2 regions of the Neobacillus sp. B24 genome follow, and region 2 is predicted to be linked to the other one. Evidence: riboswitches for the same ligand, from Rfam matches in the RefSeq annotation. Region 2 holds a riboswitch; the other holds the start of a gene.
The links. A riboswitch is a leader RNA that binds a small molecule or an ion and turns the genes downstream of it on or off. The one in region 2 is predicted to bind preQ1.
Positions count from the first base shown of each region.

Region 1: it holds a riboswitch for preQ1, as region 2 does, so the genes downstream of both, queF (preQ(1) synthase) here and ACZ43M_RS05535 (QueT transporter family protein) in region 2, are expected to answer to the same signal.

Region 1 is NZ_AP035777.1:3,311,582-3,319,442, reverse strand. Features, by position in the region: gene ACZ43M_RS16225 (aspartate/glutamate racemase family protein) at 1-557, shown strand, start outside; gene ACZ43M_RS16220 (Ger(x)C family spore germination protein) at 665-1,828, opposite strand; gene ACZ43M_RS16215 (spore germination protein) at 1,830-3,260, opposite strand; gene ACZ43M_RS16210 (endospore germination permease) at 3,257-4,342, opposite strand; PreQ1 riboswitch class I at 4,530-4,576, shown strand; gene queF (preQ(1) synthase) at 4,705-5,205, shown strand; gene ACZ43M_RS16200 (queuosine precursor transporter) at 5,318-5,959, shown strand; gene ACZ43M_RS16195 (cytidine deaminase) at 6,207-6,614, shown strand; gene ACZ43M_RS16190 (collagenase) at 6,685-7,578, opposite strand; gene ACZ43M_RS16185 (YqcI/YcgG family protein) at 7,843-7,861, opposite strand, start outside.
Region 2 is NZ_AP035777.1:1,117,418-1,125,278, reverse strand. Features, by position in the region: gene ACZ43M_RS05580 (carbohydrate kinase family protein) at 1-269, opposite strand, end outside; gene ACZ43M_RS05575 (globin domain-containing protein) at 395-802, opposite strand; gene ACZ43M_RS05570 (DMT family transporter) at 991-1,338, shown strand; gene ACZ43M_RS05565 (DMT family transporter) at 1,341-1,655, shown strand; gene ACZ43M_RS05560 (hypothetical protein) at 1,811-1,936, opposite strand; gene ACZ43M_RS05555 (copper homeostasis protein CutC) at 1,933-2,625, opposite strand; gene ACZ43M_RS05550 (VOC family protein) at 2,654-3,037, opposite strand; gene ACZ43M_RS05545 (VOC family protein) at 3,172-3,549, shown strand; gene ACZ43M_RS05540 (DUF4177 domain-containing protein) at 3,588-3,776, opposite strand; PreQ1 riboswitch class I at 3,901-3,945, shown strand; gene ACZ43M_RS05535 (QueT transporter family protein) at 3,982-4,512, shown strand; gene ACZ43M_RS05530 (DinB family protein) at 4,641-5,165, shown strand; gene ACZ43M_RS05525 (LysR family transcriptional regulator) at 5,258-6,136, opposite strand; gene ACZ43M_RS05520 (citrate synthase/methylcitrate synthase) at 6,250-7,338, shown strand; gene ACZ43M_RS05515 (hypothetical protein) at 7,436-7,813, opposite strand.

The DNA.
Region 1 (7,861 bases), 2.2 Mb from region 2:
ACGAAATCGAGCGTCTTCAGGCTATGGGGGAGTGGGACCGCGCGGGGCAGGCCCTTGCAGAAGCATCATTGTCATTGGAACAAGCAGGGGCAGATATGATCGTCATTTGCACCAACACCATGCACAAGGTCATGGATGATATACGTGAAAAAGTAACAATTCCGATTCTTCATATCGCAGATGCAACCGTGAAACAAATTCAACATTCAAAACTAAGTAGAGTGGGGTTACTGGGCACGAAATATACAATGCTAGAAGACATTTACACATCGAGAATTGAGGCAACAGGAATACAGGTATTACTACCAGATATAGAGGAAATCGAACAAATAAACAGGGTGATTTATGAGGAGCTGTGCCTTGGCACAATTAATCAAACTTCAAAAGAATTTTATAAAAAGGTCATTGAAAATTTGGCAGCGAGGGGAGCACAAGGGATTATATTAGGCTGTACAGAGATTGGACTACTAGTGAAAACAGAAGATTGTGAAGTTCCATTATTTGATACCACTGTCATTCATGCTGTTGAATCTGTTAACCAAGCTTTGGAAAAATAAGATTTAGAATGGGCCCGAAGTCTTTAAGATTTCGGGCCAAAGTTCCATTAAGTCGCCAGGAGAACCGTCCCCATGGTCCCCCATGGTCCCCCATGGTCCCTCATAAATTAGTCCTTAATGGTGATTTTTCGATTTTTAAAGGATCCTGAGTGCTCCATGGTGATGTGTGCTTGAATTGATTTTATGCTGTCTTCGCGGAGTAAGGTTTCCTGATTTTTTAGTTTTTTCCATTCAGCATTGTGTTTTCTGTATAGCTGGTGCTCTAGGTTTAGAAAATCAATCTTATGTTTTAAGCCTAGTTGGTATAGTTGCCGTATCTCGGTCATGACTCCTTTTTTTACGAAGTCCTCCATATCATCGACATTGATGATGTTGTTTTTCATGCGATTACTGACAATCCCATTGGCAGAGTAAGTGATGATAAAGCGAAAGCGGCCGTTTTGTTTTTCTGGGTGAATTCTTACGACTTGGTCCTCAAGCACCGCTATAAATTCGGGATCTTTTTTGTTTGGCAGTAGTAGGGAAGCTCGCACGGTTTCCGGAACCAACCAGCGCAGACCCTTTAATTTCTCATACGGAAAATACCCTTTGTACTTATGGTTTTCAATAAAAAATGCTCCATTAATGGTTATTTTCGCCTCATTTTTTTTGTTTTTCTTCCATTGCTTGTCATTGATAGTAAGCGAGGGAATGTAGGTGGTCAGTCCTGGTTCAAAAAACTCCCGTGCAAATTGATTTAACTTGACCGGATGAATCGTGGAGCTTTGTTCATACGTACTTTCCGGACTATGCAGAATCGTATTCAACGAATTTTGATTAAAAAATCCACCTGTAGAGAGAATATCAACCATGGAGTCCTTTGTTCCAAAAATCCAAGGAGACGGCCGAAATTCATAATAGCGTGTTAAGCCATCAAAGATACTGCCCATTCCTTTTTTCAGGGCAGCTTCACTCAGAACAATGGATGTGACATGTGCCCACAGAAACCGTTCTTGTGCTGTATAATAGGCTTTAAAGAAGGCATCGATAAACGTTGCCCCGCTTGTCTCGGAAACATAAACTGTAGGCGGCACTGGGGTACCGCCTTCCCTCTTAGCAACAGAGGTCAATCCCAGCATTTGAATATACACATGGTATTTCCCATCGCGAAAGTCAACTCCGACCGCGGTGGCAAAGTTTTGATTTTCAATTTCCCCGATGTCATGGCCACAGCCAGTGACAAGAAATAGAACAAGAATGATAGAAAAAGCCATCAGTAAACTTCGCTTCATACTACTTTCTCCGCTTCTGCAAAAATGAAATGCCAAATTTTTTTCGATCAAACGGGTTTACTAACAATGCTGCTAAAAATTCTTTGAATGATAACGAAGCAATGGGTTCGAGATAGGCTATTTTAAATGACTCCAATGTAGATAAATAAATTAGAATGCTTAGAAAGCCAATAAATAGTCCATAGATTCCTAAAAAAATCGATAGTAGTAAGGTGAAAAGCCGGAGGATGCTTACAACTCCAACTAATGATTGATTCACTAGCGTGTAGCTTGCGACCGCTGATAACGCAATGATGACAATCATTGTAGGGGAGGCGAGTCCCGCTCGAATGGCGGCGTCCCCGATAATGATACCTCCGACAATCGAAACCGTTTGGCCAAGAACAGTTGGCATTCGAACTCCCGCTTCTCTTAACAATTCAAACAAAGCAAGAATAAAAATCGCTTCAAGGCCGATGGGTAAGGGCAAGCCTTCACGCGAAACAACGACAGTGGCCAACAGGGCGAACGGCAATTGATCAATATTGACAGAAGCCAGCGACACCCAAAAACCCGGCAGGAAAACGGCGACAATAAAACCGATAATCCGAATAACCCGCCCAAACAGAACTAGATAGTAAGGAAAATGGACATCCTCAGGCGATTTAAGAAGCTCAAAAAAATTGATTGGTCCAATTAGTACGGAGGGGGAGCCATTTACGATTAAAATAAACCTTCCGCGCAGCATGCTCTCGATGACATAATCGGGACGCGTGACATAATCGAATAAAGGAAACAAAGAAAAGGACCGATCCGAAAGCCATTGTTCCAATTGACCACTGCTGACAATACTTTCACCTTGAAGGTCAGCAAGCCGCTTTCTGACTTCCGCAATGATGTCTTTATTGGCTTTATCATCTAAATAAAGCAGGGAAACGTCTGTTTTACTTAGTGAACCAACGGTAAAGGACTCGCAATAAAGCTGTTCCGACTTCATTCTTTTGCGAATCAACGAAATGTTGACATTCATTTCTTCAGTAAAACTATCCTTCGGTCCTTTAATGGAAACCTCTGTCGTCGATTCCTGCGGTTTCCGTTGGGGCACATTGCTAATATCAAACACATGAAAAAACGGAGTCCCTTCCCGAAACACAATCAGGTAACCTGAAAACACAAAGTTGATCATTTCCTTCATGCTTATTATGTGCTGGACAGGGGGCAGCACGTCAAAATCCTTTCGTGGCTCTACACTGCCGATGCTTAGAAGAATCCGGTTAAAATATTCATTTAACTGTGTGGAGTCAAGCATTCCTTTGCAATAAAAAGCTTGAAGTTTCTCATCTTCTTCAATGGGGATAAATGTAATATCCGCATAATGATGAAAAAAACTTTTCAACTCCTCGCAGGACAATGCTCCTTTTTCTAAAGCATGATCGAATCGTTTCAAGTTCATATGTTTTGGGTTCCTTTCTTCATTGGCAGATAACTAATAATTAATAAGGCCAACGAAATCAACACGGCAAATAAGAGAGCAACCGGATAAAAGAATTTACCGACCATTGTTTGCACCCATATGTCACTTAGCGGAACGAAGATCAATATTCCTAACAAAATTGAAATAAGAACAAACACGTACTTTTTTTTAGAAGCAGGTGTTTCAGCTTTCAGCATGTTGGCAAGTAGGTAGAAGCCCAATGAAATGCGGATAATCTCGCCGCTTAATAATTGAAACACGGCCAAAAAGTCAACATGGGAAATATAGGATCCCAACTTGATAAGACGCCATTGTTCAAAGGCCGGGAACCGCATATCGGCCGCAACTACTGGACCAAAGGAGGACAAAGAACCCATCGTGGGTCCAAGAATCAAACCAACCAGAATCGTAATGAGAAGGAAAAGGTTGGCCAATGTAAACGATTGTTTTAAATGGTGCTGCAGAAGCAACAGCACAAGCAAATCAGCGCTTCCCCCAAGAATGACAATCGTCCCTTTGACAATGGGGTGAAAGCCATTACTAAAGACAGGGAATAGGTAGGAATAATCCTTTGCCGGTAGGGTAAATAAAGCGACGAAAATCCCAAGCAGCCAAACAAAAGGTAATAAAACCGCTGAAACATAGACTATCGATTTTAGGCCGCTATAGGCCGACCAAGCACTTATCAACAGAAAAGGCAGCATCACTACAAAGGCTGGCGTTTGCGGCAGGAAATAAATATGAACAGATTGAATCAAGTCATAAAACGAAATGGCACTTATAGTGAATACATAAACCGCAAGGATGCTGATGAAACCATAAGAAATGCCACCACTTGTTCGTGCTTTGATCCAGTCAAAAAGACACAGTCGCTGTTGGTTATTCTTCATGATCAAATAAAGGACCAACCCCCAAATGAGTAAAATCACATAGGCAACTAATGCGCATATCCATGCATCCCGCTTTCCATTTGCCAGCAAATGAGGAATGATGAGCACATGATTAGAGATACCAATAAATAGGATGAGAACAAAAAAGAATTGAGTTCGAGAAAAAAGCATGAAAACACCACCAAATAATTTCCTATCATGGTTAGGTTTAGTTTGTGTTTCCAAATTATGCATGGAATGGAAACGAGATAAACTTTTATTAAGCAACATTTCCGATGTTCAGAATAATTTTTTAATTTGACGAATGGGAAGGTCTTCATTATAGTAATGTTATTAGAGAAAAGAATACCCGTCTTGAACGGGAGAGGTTCATAGCTGATACCCTCTATAAAAAACTATGGATTCATGACAATAGGCCATGTCCATAAGGATGTGGCTTTTTATGTTTTTATCCTTGTTAGTTTGTAATAGAACGGAAGCGTGAAACTCTCTTGTGAAAGTGTGGAACCCACCATTTAACAGGAGGTTTTTTTATGTCTGGAAGAAGTCATGAAGAAGGTTTAAAGGATTTAACCCTACTCGGGAATCAAGGAACAAAGTATGTTTTTGAATATGCACCGGAAGTATTGGAGTCCGTCGATAATCTTCATCCGGACCGCGATTACTTCGTGAAGTTTAATTGTCCGGAGTTTACTAGCCTATGCCCACTGACCGGGCAGCCAGATTTTGCAACGATGTATATCTCCTATATTCCTGACAAGAAAATCGTCGAAAGCAAATCACTGAAATTATATTTATTCAGCTTCCGGAATCACGGGGACTTTCATGAAGACTGCGTCAATATCATCATGAATGATTTAATCAAGCTGCTAGATCCTAGGTATATTGAGGTTTGGGGCAAATTTACACCACGTGGCGGAATATCCATTGATCCGTGGTGCAATTACGGAAAACCGGGAACCAAGTATGAAGAAATGGCCAATTTCCGCTTGATGAATCATGATCTGTATCCTGAAAAAATTGACAACAGGTAAATGGAAACTCACCGATTGGCGAGTCCGTTAGGACGAAGACAGAGGTGTAGTTGAATTTATGCGCGCGAAGCTGAGATATGAAATTCTGATTAGCAAAGGTAGGAGTAAAGAAATGATTTTTTATTTAAATGGTATTTTTGTAGGATTATTAATTTTGGCCAATATCGTGGCCGTTAAGTTATTTAGCATTGGTGACAACATTATGCTGCCAGCAGCAGTCATTGTATATATTTTTACCTACCCCCTCATCAACGTGATCGTGGAGGTTTATGGAAAAAAAGAGGGGAAAAGAACCGTGCAGGCGGGGTTAGTAACACAAATTTTCGCTCTTATCTTTATTGCGATTACCGTGCATTTGCCGTCGGCACCAGTGTTTAAAGACCAAGCTTCATTTGAAACCATCTTAAATGGAAGCTTCCGGGTCATTCTGGCAAGTCTCATTTCCTACACAGTCAGCCAAAATCTCGATGTGTTTGTGTTTAATAAATTGAAGAGCAAGCATGGGGAGAAAAAGCTTTGGCTTCGTAATAACGCGTCCACCATGCTGAGTCAATTAATCGATACCACGATCTTTATCACGATTGCTTTTTATGGAACGATGCCAATCGCTATTTTGGGGTCCTTAATCATTACCCAGTACATTTTCAAATTTTTAGCAGCGATTTTAACGACTCCAATCGTTTATTTCCTTGTTAATCTCGCAAGAAGGATGGACTCTGACTCCAATGTTTCTAAAAATACAGTAACGAGATAACTATTAGCTTTATTTTAAAATGGCCGATGGATAAGAAATCCGTTGGTCTTTTTTTTGAAAATTACTTGCTGAAATAGAAATAAAGCATGAGATATATGAATAAACTAGCCCTATCAACAGAAAAACACCAAAATGAACAAACATTTCATTGTTATTGTAAAATTTCAAATAAATATAGTAATAGAATTCCTGCCCAATTGATCGTTGCGGTAAGGGAACTATTACAGTTCATTCTTCTTTGAAAGGGATGAATCCTATGGATAAAAAGCAATTAGTTGAAAGCGCAATCAGGGTGAAGGACAACGCCTATATTCCTTACTCCCATTTCCCGGTTGGAGCAGCACTATTATTAAAAGATGGCACTGTCATTAATGGAGTAAACGTAGAGAATGTTACCTTTGGAGCAACAAATTGCGCGGAGCGAACAGCCATTTTCACGGCAGTGACGAATGGCTACAAAAAAGGGGATTTCCAGGCGATTGCTATCGCAGGAAATACGGCAGATTATTTGCCCCCCTGCGGTATATGCAGACAGGTTATGGCAGAATTTTGTTCGCCTGAAATGCCGGTTTATTTAACAAACGAGAAAAGAGAAATCCTAGAACTAACGCTAAGGCAGTTATTACCTTATGCTTTTACTAATTTGGATATGTAATAGCGAATTCAGTATACATAAATAATGGTCAGCCCATTTAACGGGTTGACCATCTTTTATTTTCATAAACTTAACGGTTTAAGGAGTACTTTTCCAAATCGAGAGTTTGTATTCCTGTTGCTTTTATAAAACTTCCTTCGAAGTCGCCTGTTTTATTTGTTGACTTAATTATTTCTCTAAGGATTCCTTCCCCATAATGTTCAATCAAATACTTAATAGCAAAATAACTTTGTTTATATACATTTGTGTCTTCCTGCAATCTTGCAGCTTGCCATTGGTCTCCACCCTTCAATTGACCCAACGGTACAGCTTTGAAATGGGAGAATTCTACAATCGTTTTATCGTTACCTATGTATTCAGCGATTCCTTCTTGAAACCATAATGGATAAGCAGCAGAACCGCCTTTCGAATTGTCAATCAATCGTTGGAAAATATAGTGAGTATACTCGTGTAGGATAGATTTTTGGAAGAAATAAAGAGGTGTTTCTTTTTTTTCTAAGATTAACTCTTTATACTCATTATCAAAATAGGTAATCCCAACTAATTTATCAAAATCCGAATAAAATCCTGAAACATCCTCAAGGTCAGAAATCTGCTCCATTTCTTCCTTATCTTTAAATACGATCAAATCAACTGTTTTTAGTTTACTTGTTCCAAACACCTCTGCATTTTTAGCTATGGCCCAATCGATTGTTTCTTTTGTAATCGGCATAAGTTCTGAAAACTCATCTGGATAATAAATGGTAATATTTTTATATTTTTCTTTCAATCTGTTTTCCTTTAAATTTTTCTCAGTCTTTCCTTCAAAATTTTGGGTTAGTGCCATTTTGATAGATGAAAAAAAAGGAATATCCGCATTTGTTGCTTTTTCAAGTGTCTTATTTATAAATACACTTATTCCTATTGCTAGTAATAAGAAAATAATAAATAAAACAACAAAAAATGATTTAAACAGTTTCTTCATTTCTCCAACTACCTTTAGTTCTAATTTTCTAAAAACTCCTTCACTATAACTATATTAGCATAAAATGGTATTTCCTTTCGAAAAATTATTTATTGCATCAAGAATTGTTTTACTTCTTAAGTAAAAAGGAAAAAATACGACAAGCTAAAAGGAGGTAAAAGTTAGGATTCGGAGGGATTTGTAGATGACGACTTGGAGCGAATGCAGAAATACTAAATAAATTAGAAACAAATGGTATGTAACGCAGGATAACCCCTGCGTTTTTTATTTATCCAGCTTTAAA
Region 2 (7,861 bases):
AGGCTCGTATCAATTCCAGCATTATGCAGGTAATTGATTAAAAACTTTCCGAATCCATCTTCCCCAACCGCTGATGCAACCTGCGAGGAAATGCCTAATTTCTTCACATTCATAGCAATATTAGATGGGGATCCCCCGAAAAACTTATGATATGTATTACTTTCAAAATCATCATAGTCTGCCGATATCATATCGATAAGAAGCTCTCCAACCGTCAAGACATCATTATTTTTATCGGCAAATTCAATTTTTTCATCCAGCCTCAGCATAATTGGCCTCCTGATTTACTATTAAATGCACTCTATCCATGATAATTCATTTTTTTATTAAAAAATAGTAAGTTTGTCACCTAGATACAAAAAGGACCCTTCACGATTGGGAAGGGTCCATCCTTTTAATCTTCTTTATCCGGAGTATTTACCATAATTCCGGCCACTTGGGTTAAACGGTCATAGAACGCGAGACCTGCAGGGTTTTGATCAAGACCAATTTCATGAAATGCTTCTTTCATGCAGCGAAGCCAGCATTTGGCTCTTCTTGGCGTAACTTCAAATGGAAGATGACGATGCTGCATCGCAGGCGGGCCGAATTCCTGGCTGTAGAGTGCCGGGCCTCCCAAGAATTGCGGCAGGAACATTCGCTGTTTACGTTTGATTTCTTCCATATCCCCTACAAATAATGGAGCCAATTCAGGATCGGCATAGACACGCGGATAAAAGGCATCGACAAGTTTATCAATCGTCTCCTGTCCGCCAATTTCTGTATAAAGTGATCTAAATGGAATATCCAACTTATTCACCATCCCTTGTTTATTTTCCCCTATAATTAAAACATTATAAAGGTTTGTTAGATGGTGTTTTGTGATATAAATCACGCTCAGGAGAGTTTTACACCATTTTCCATGTTTATTTAAGCTGCCTGTGGCAACTTCTTCCCGGCATTGTGCTATCCTAAAATACTATACGGGGTCGTGAATGAAGAGGTGAGAAAATGAATAAAGCCTGGATATTTGTCGCTTTGACCTGTTTGTTTGAATTGTTATGGGTGTACGGGTTTAATACTGCGGAAACGTGGTGGCAATGGGGGATTGTTATCACGATTATTTTAATCGATTTTCACTTTCTGCCTGAGGCGTGCAAAACGCTTCCTACCGGTACGGTTTATGCCATTTTTTCAGGAGTAGGCACGATTGGAACGGTGTTGATGGATGTATTTTTGTTCGACGGGTCCATCGGTATGGGTAAACTCTTTTTTATGTTACTTATTGTGATAGGCGTTATTGGCTTGAACTTGGCGGACAATAGGGATGATGAAAATGCATTAAAGGGGGCTGCCTAAAGATGGGCTGGTTGTTTGTCCTGTTAGCCGGAACAGCTGAAATTGTTGGGGCAGCCGGCTTGAAATTATACAGTCAAATGAAATCACTGCGCAATGGCGTGCTATATATCGGTGGCTTTACCGCTTCCTTTCTTCTTTTGTATCACTCGTTTAATTATTTGCAAGTAAGCATCGCCTATGCGATTTGGATTGGGATTGGTACGGCTGGTGCAGTGCTGATTAATATGTATTTGTTCGGGGAATCGAAAAACATAGGCCGGTTAATAAGTGTAGTGCTGATAATTATCGGTGTGATTGGGCTGCGGACGCTGGGGTAAGGGGTATTTCTTTCATTGGCGGCATTTTTGCTGGGTCCGCTATCAGTTTTGTTGCCAATAGCCCTTATTGGCAGCATTTCTGCCGGTTTCGCTATCAGTTTTGCCGCCAATAGCCCTTATTGGCAGCATTTCTGCCGGTTTCGCTATCAGTTTTGTTACCAATAGCCCTTATTGGCAGCATTTTTGCCGGTTTCGCTATCAGTTTTGCCGCCAATAGCCCTTATTGGCGGCATTTTTGCCGGTTCCTTTATTAATTTTGCTGCCAACACATAAACTTTCAACTAACGTCGTGCTTTATTTTTTCAATTACCTTACCATTGATTGGCTTACGGAAGCTTCCGTCGTGCCGGACCGCTGAACCGAAATGGTATTCTAAAGCTTGCAGTTCCTTATGTACCTTACCAATATTTTTGTCTGTCAATCCCGAACCAGGCATGATAATTGGCGACTGAGTACTCCCCTCGCCGATTTCCATCATGCTTTTTATCGTGTCAATGCCCTCAATGGCAGTTGGTTTTCCACCTGAAGTCAACACCCGCTGAACCCCAAAATGTCCCTCAATTAGGGAACGATAGATCTCCAGAGTGTTTCCCTCATCAATCGCACGATGAAACGTGACCGATAGACCTCTGCTTTCCTCAAGAATCATTCCAAGCAGTTCACTATCCAGCGTGCCCATGTCCGTGATTGCACCGAATACAATTCCCGCAGCACCAAGGTCACGGATAATTCTAATATCCTCACGCATTGCTGCCCATTCTCCTATTCGATACGTAAAGGAATAACTATGTGGCCGAACCATTACCATTACTGGAATCCGTACACTCTCCACAACAGTTCTGATTATACCGTAACTTGGACTCAGCCCTCCCTCCCCAATGGCCGAAACGAGTTCAAGCCTGTCCGCCCCATGAGCTTCGGCGGTGCGGGCATCCTCATCATTGAGGACAATAATCTCAACTAAACTCATACACAGCACTCTCCTTCCATCCTATTTTTCAAGGTGCTACCAATTCGACCTTTATCCGATCAGGATCCTCAAAAAACACAGCATAATAATTCTCGCCGCCAGCATACGGGTGTTTGTCTGAATAGAGAATGCTCACGTCCTTCTCCTTTAACTTTTCTGTGATACCGTCAACCTGTTCTCTTGATTCCGCATGAAAGGCGACATGGTTTAACCCAACCCTCCGGCGGTGGTATGGTGGATCAAGGTAACGTTCCTCTGTTTGCACAAAAACGATATACGTATCCCCATACTTCCAACTGATACCGTAATCCCATTTTTGGTATTGTTGATAACCCAGTTCTGTCAAAAACCATCCCCAAAAGTCGATGGTCCTCTTTAAATTGGAAACATATATTTCAAGATGATGCAGCACGAGCAGGTCCCCTCCCTCATACTAACAATGTAGCATGAACAATGCAGTTTTAAAAATCGGACTATCTAGATTATTTTTTTAAAATTGCTATAATTATCCAAATGGATGATTTATGATGAGTGGGGGTAGGAGGAATGTTTATGACAAATATTCAAAAGGTTGGACAAATTGGGGTACCGGTAAAAAATATAGAAAGAGCCGTTGTATTTTACAAAGAAAAGCTGGAACTGCCGCTGTTGTTTAATACTGATACAATGGCCTTCTTCGAATGTAACGGCTTGCGTCTTCTGCTGAGCCTTCCAGAAAAGGAGCAGTTTGCGCATCCAAGCTCTGTGGTTTATTTTCAAGTCCCAGATATTAAGCTCAGTTATAAAGAGTTGTTGGAAAAGGGCGTTGAATTCGTTGATGAACCGCACGTGGTTGCAAAGATGGGACAAAGTGAGACATGGATGACATTTTTTAAAGACAGCGAAGACAATATTCATGCATTAATCAGTGAAATCCATAATTAAAGGAAGGTGAGGCTGATTCTTCAGCTTCACCTTCTTTTTCAATCTATTCTTCTTTCAAAAATAGCTTCATAGTAAGCCGCCGACCCGTAAGCACCTACCCCCGGAGCAAAAATTTGCACCAGCCGCCATCCTTTCCTAGCATTTTGATGAATGATATCTTGATAGCTTTCTTTCGGTTTTCCGCTTAACTTGCTTAATTCTATTTTTTCAAATTTGTATTCAAACATGGTTCCGCCCCCTTTATTTTTTCTATGTTATACGTTTTTATAAACAAGGAGTTTCATTATTTTTCAAAAAAGTGGAATTGACCAAGCCATTGGTTTATATTAATATATTAGTTTGGAAGTATAAAACTGAGTGGTTCGAGAACCTCCCACTATAAAAAACTAAGGAGAAGTGAATATGGAAAACCCAACAAAGTCACTGGCACAAATGGGTGCTGGAAACGGAGCAGCTGCCTCCGGTCAGTCGGGCAGCAGAGTAAAGGAAATTGTTGTAAACGGAATCGTGGCAGCCTTGTATATCGTGGTTTCAGCATTAATTCAGCCATTCGGTTTTACACAGGTACAGTTCCGGGTTTCGGAAATGTTCAACCACCTCATCGTTTTCAACAAAAAGTATTTATATGGAATTATTTTAGGGGTATTTTTAACGAATTTATTTTTCTCGCCAATGAAGGCCTATGACCTCATCTTCGGTGTCGGCCAGTCGTTAATTGCCTTGTTCATTACAATCATGTGCGCCAAGTTTATCAAAGGTCTCTGGGCACGAATGATTGTGAACACAGTCGTATTTACATTTACGATGTTCCTGATTGCGCTTGAGTTACATTTGGCATTTGATCTGCCATTCATGTTTACATGGTTAACAACTGCTGCAGGTGAATTCGTGGTCATGGCTGTCGGTATGCCAGTAATGTATTTCGTAAACAAGCGTGTTCGTTTTGATAGGATGTTTAAATAGTATTCAAAAGCTGTTGCTTGGGTAGTTGAACCGGGCAGCAGCTTTTTTATTGGTATTTTACGGAAATTGATAATAAAATAAGGATAGTGTTTATGGAAAAATAAATGATTGGAAGGGAGTTTTTAAGCGTGGTTCAGCGTCCAAATAACAATGAGTTTCCCGACTATTACGTACCATATGTTGGATTAGTTCCAGAAGGGGATATTTTATCGATTCTAAAAGAAAACCTAGAAAATGTGATTTCGTTGTTCGAAGGGATTTCAGTAGAAGATGAACATTTTCGCTACGAACCTGGTAAATGGAGCATAAAAGAAGTTCTTTGCCATATGGCCGATACTGAGAGAATTATGAGCTACAGGCTGCTTCGGGTCGGCCGAGGAGACAAGACTCCACTGGCAGGATTTGATGAAAATGATTATATTGCGGGTGCGCAAATGAGTGACTTGCCATTGAAAAACGTCCTTGCAGATTTTCTAGCAGTGCGCAAGGCAACCATCACTTTAATAGAAAACATGCCAGAGGAAGCATGGACAAACGTCGGGAACGCCAATAATCTCGCGGTCACCACCCGGGCCATCGCCTACATCATCGCGGGTCACGAAATTCACCACCGAAATATCGTAACCGAAAGATACCTAACAAAATTGAAGTAACAGGCTTTACTGTCAGGCACCACCGACGAATGTCCACCCTACACGGACATTTGTCCACGGATGGTGCCTGACACCATTTTTTGACACCATTATTAAATTCGATAGTTTGAGATAAACTCCAGGAATTCTTTTTGTTTGGTGTGCTCGTATTTCATGATGGCGTAGGTGTTGGCTTCAGGTAAATGGATTGTCTGACAATCTACTTCTAAGAGCCTTCCTTCTAACAACTCCCTTCTGACTGTAGATGTTGGCAGAAAGGAGACCCCCAATCCTTCGACAATGAATCTTTTCGTAATATGAACTTGGGATACTTTCATCATTTTCACACTTGGGTATTTATTTTTTACCGCGTGACAAAGGCCATCCCAGTAACCTGGATGATTGTGTGTCAATAGATAGTTAGAAGTTAGCACCTCTTCTTCATCCAAGGGTGGTGCCGATTCAGAATCCCGTCCGTCATGCGGAGCAACCAGGATTACCCGGTCATTATATAAGAGATTGCTAATTAATTCAGGGTGCCGACTGTTGAGACAAGACAGTCCAATATCCACTTCCTCTTTTAAAACCGCTTGTTCAATACCTTCTGATTCTATAATCTTTACCGAAATCTCCACTTCTGGATGCTTGTTCGTGTAACTTTTTAACACATACGGGAGAATCGTATCCGCAATCAAGGGTGAGATCGCGATAGAAAACTTCGTTGAATACCCTTGGCTGAAGGACTGAATGTCCTCGAGCCCGCCTTGATAAACCTGTATCAGTTTTTTGGCGTGAACCAGATATCTTCTCCCCGCTTCTGTCAATTTCACTCTTTTTCCGTCCCGCTCAAACAATTGAATCCCAAGCTCTTGTTCCAATTGTTTAATATGAACGGTGACAGATGGCTGCGAAATATATAGGATTTCGGCCGTCCTGCGAAAATTCCCGTATTCAGCAGCAGTGATAAATGTAGTAAGCCATTGGAATTCCATACTCTACTCTCCTCCTTATTAAAAATAGTAATCAATGAATTTAAAATTATTTAATTTTTTTAATTACATTCATTCTATAGACTATTAGTAAATAAGGAAAGGGGAGATTTTTTATGATTCAAAAGGGGTTAAAAGGAGTCGTCGCTGCTGAAACGTTAATCAGCCATATCGATGGTGAAAAGGGGCAGCTTATTTATCGCGGATATGAGATAGGGAGCCTCACTAAACGTTACTCCTTTGAGGAAGTTGCTTATCTTCTTTGGCATGGTTATTTACCAGATGAAGTTCAGTTAAGGTCTCTGAAACAGGAGTTAGTAAGTTATCGTAAGTTACCGGAATATATGAAAAAAATAATCGACCTCCTTCCTCTGAGGACGGATCTGATGAGTGTGATGAGAACAGTCATTTCCGCTGAGGCCGGAAATACTAAATATGACTGGAAGCCGACCATTACACAGGCAATTCGAATGACAGCCCTCGCTCCAACAATCATCGCTTATCGCAAAAGGCAATTGGAAGGAAAAGAGTTTGTCCCCCCTCAGGATGAATTGGACCATGTCGCCAATTACCTTTATATGCTTAACGGGACAATGCCTTTGGCAGCACACGTGAAAGCACTCGAAACCTATATGATCCTCACCCTCGAACACGGCATGAACGCCTCTACCTTTTCCGCAAGGGTGACATCATCGACTGAATCGGATTTGGTATCTGCTGTGACATCGGCAATCGGAACGATGAAAGGGCCGCTTCATGGTGGTGCTCCTTCGGGAGTCATCGAGCTGTTGGATGAGGTTGCTGCAGTTGGGGATGCTGAAAAAGTGATGCGCAATAAATTGTTGAAAGGCGAGCGATTAATGGGGTTTGGACATCGGGTTTATAAAACGCATGACCCGCGTGCCATTGCCTTAAAGGAGAAATTACTTGATTTGGTTGGACAGGATGAATGGCTTGACCTTGCAATCGCTGCAGAAGAAACAGCAGTCAGAGTGTTGGAGGAACTAAAACCAGGCCGGTCGCTTTATACAAATGTAGAATTTTATGCTGCAGCCATCATGAAATCCATCAACATGCAAGCAGACCTATTCACACCAACGTTCACCGCCAGCAGGATTGTCGGCTGGACAGCCCACATCTTGGAGCAAGCCGAAAACAACACCATCTACCGGCCGCAATCGAAGTACATTGGAACCTTTAAATAAGTAATTTCAATCAATGGTATCAGGCACCACCCGTGGACATTTGTCCTCCCCGGGCGGATAGTTATAAATTCTCCAATAGTATGGAAAAGGCAAAGGATTATACCTTTGCCTTTTTGTCGTTGTCTTTTGAGTTTCGGAAGCTTTTTATTCCAATGATTTGAGGGATTAGGTTAAGGATGCTTACTAGTATTAAGAGCTGTTGTGATGTAAGAGGTTTGAAATACCAGCCCCATTTTTCGCTCACTGCCATTGACGTATTGAGGTAATAGGAAATGGCAAAGGAAAGCAGATTTCCGAGAACGAGAACTGGAAGTGCCGCAGAAAATCTGGTTGTGTAACCCAATATCAGACTCATACCGACCATGATCCCATAACCTAACATGGACCCCTTAGAAAAATCAAGATACATGGCGAAAAAAACGTAAGGGAAACTTAATAGGCAAATCAGCAGCAGGGTAATAACTGTTTTTTTCATTATTGTCCTTCCCACCTTTGGAGGATAGTATCACCATCTTATTTAGTG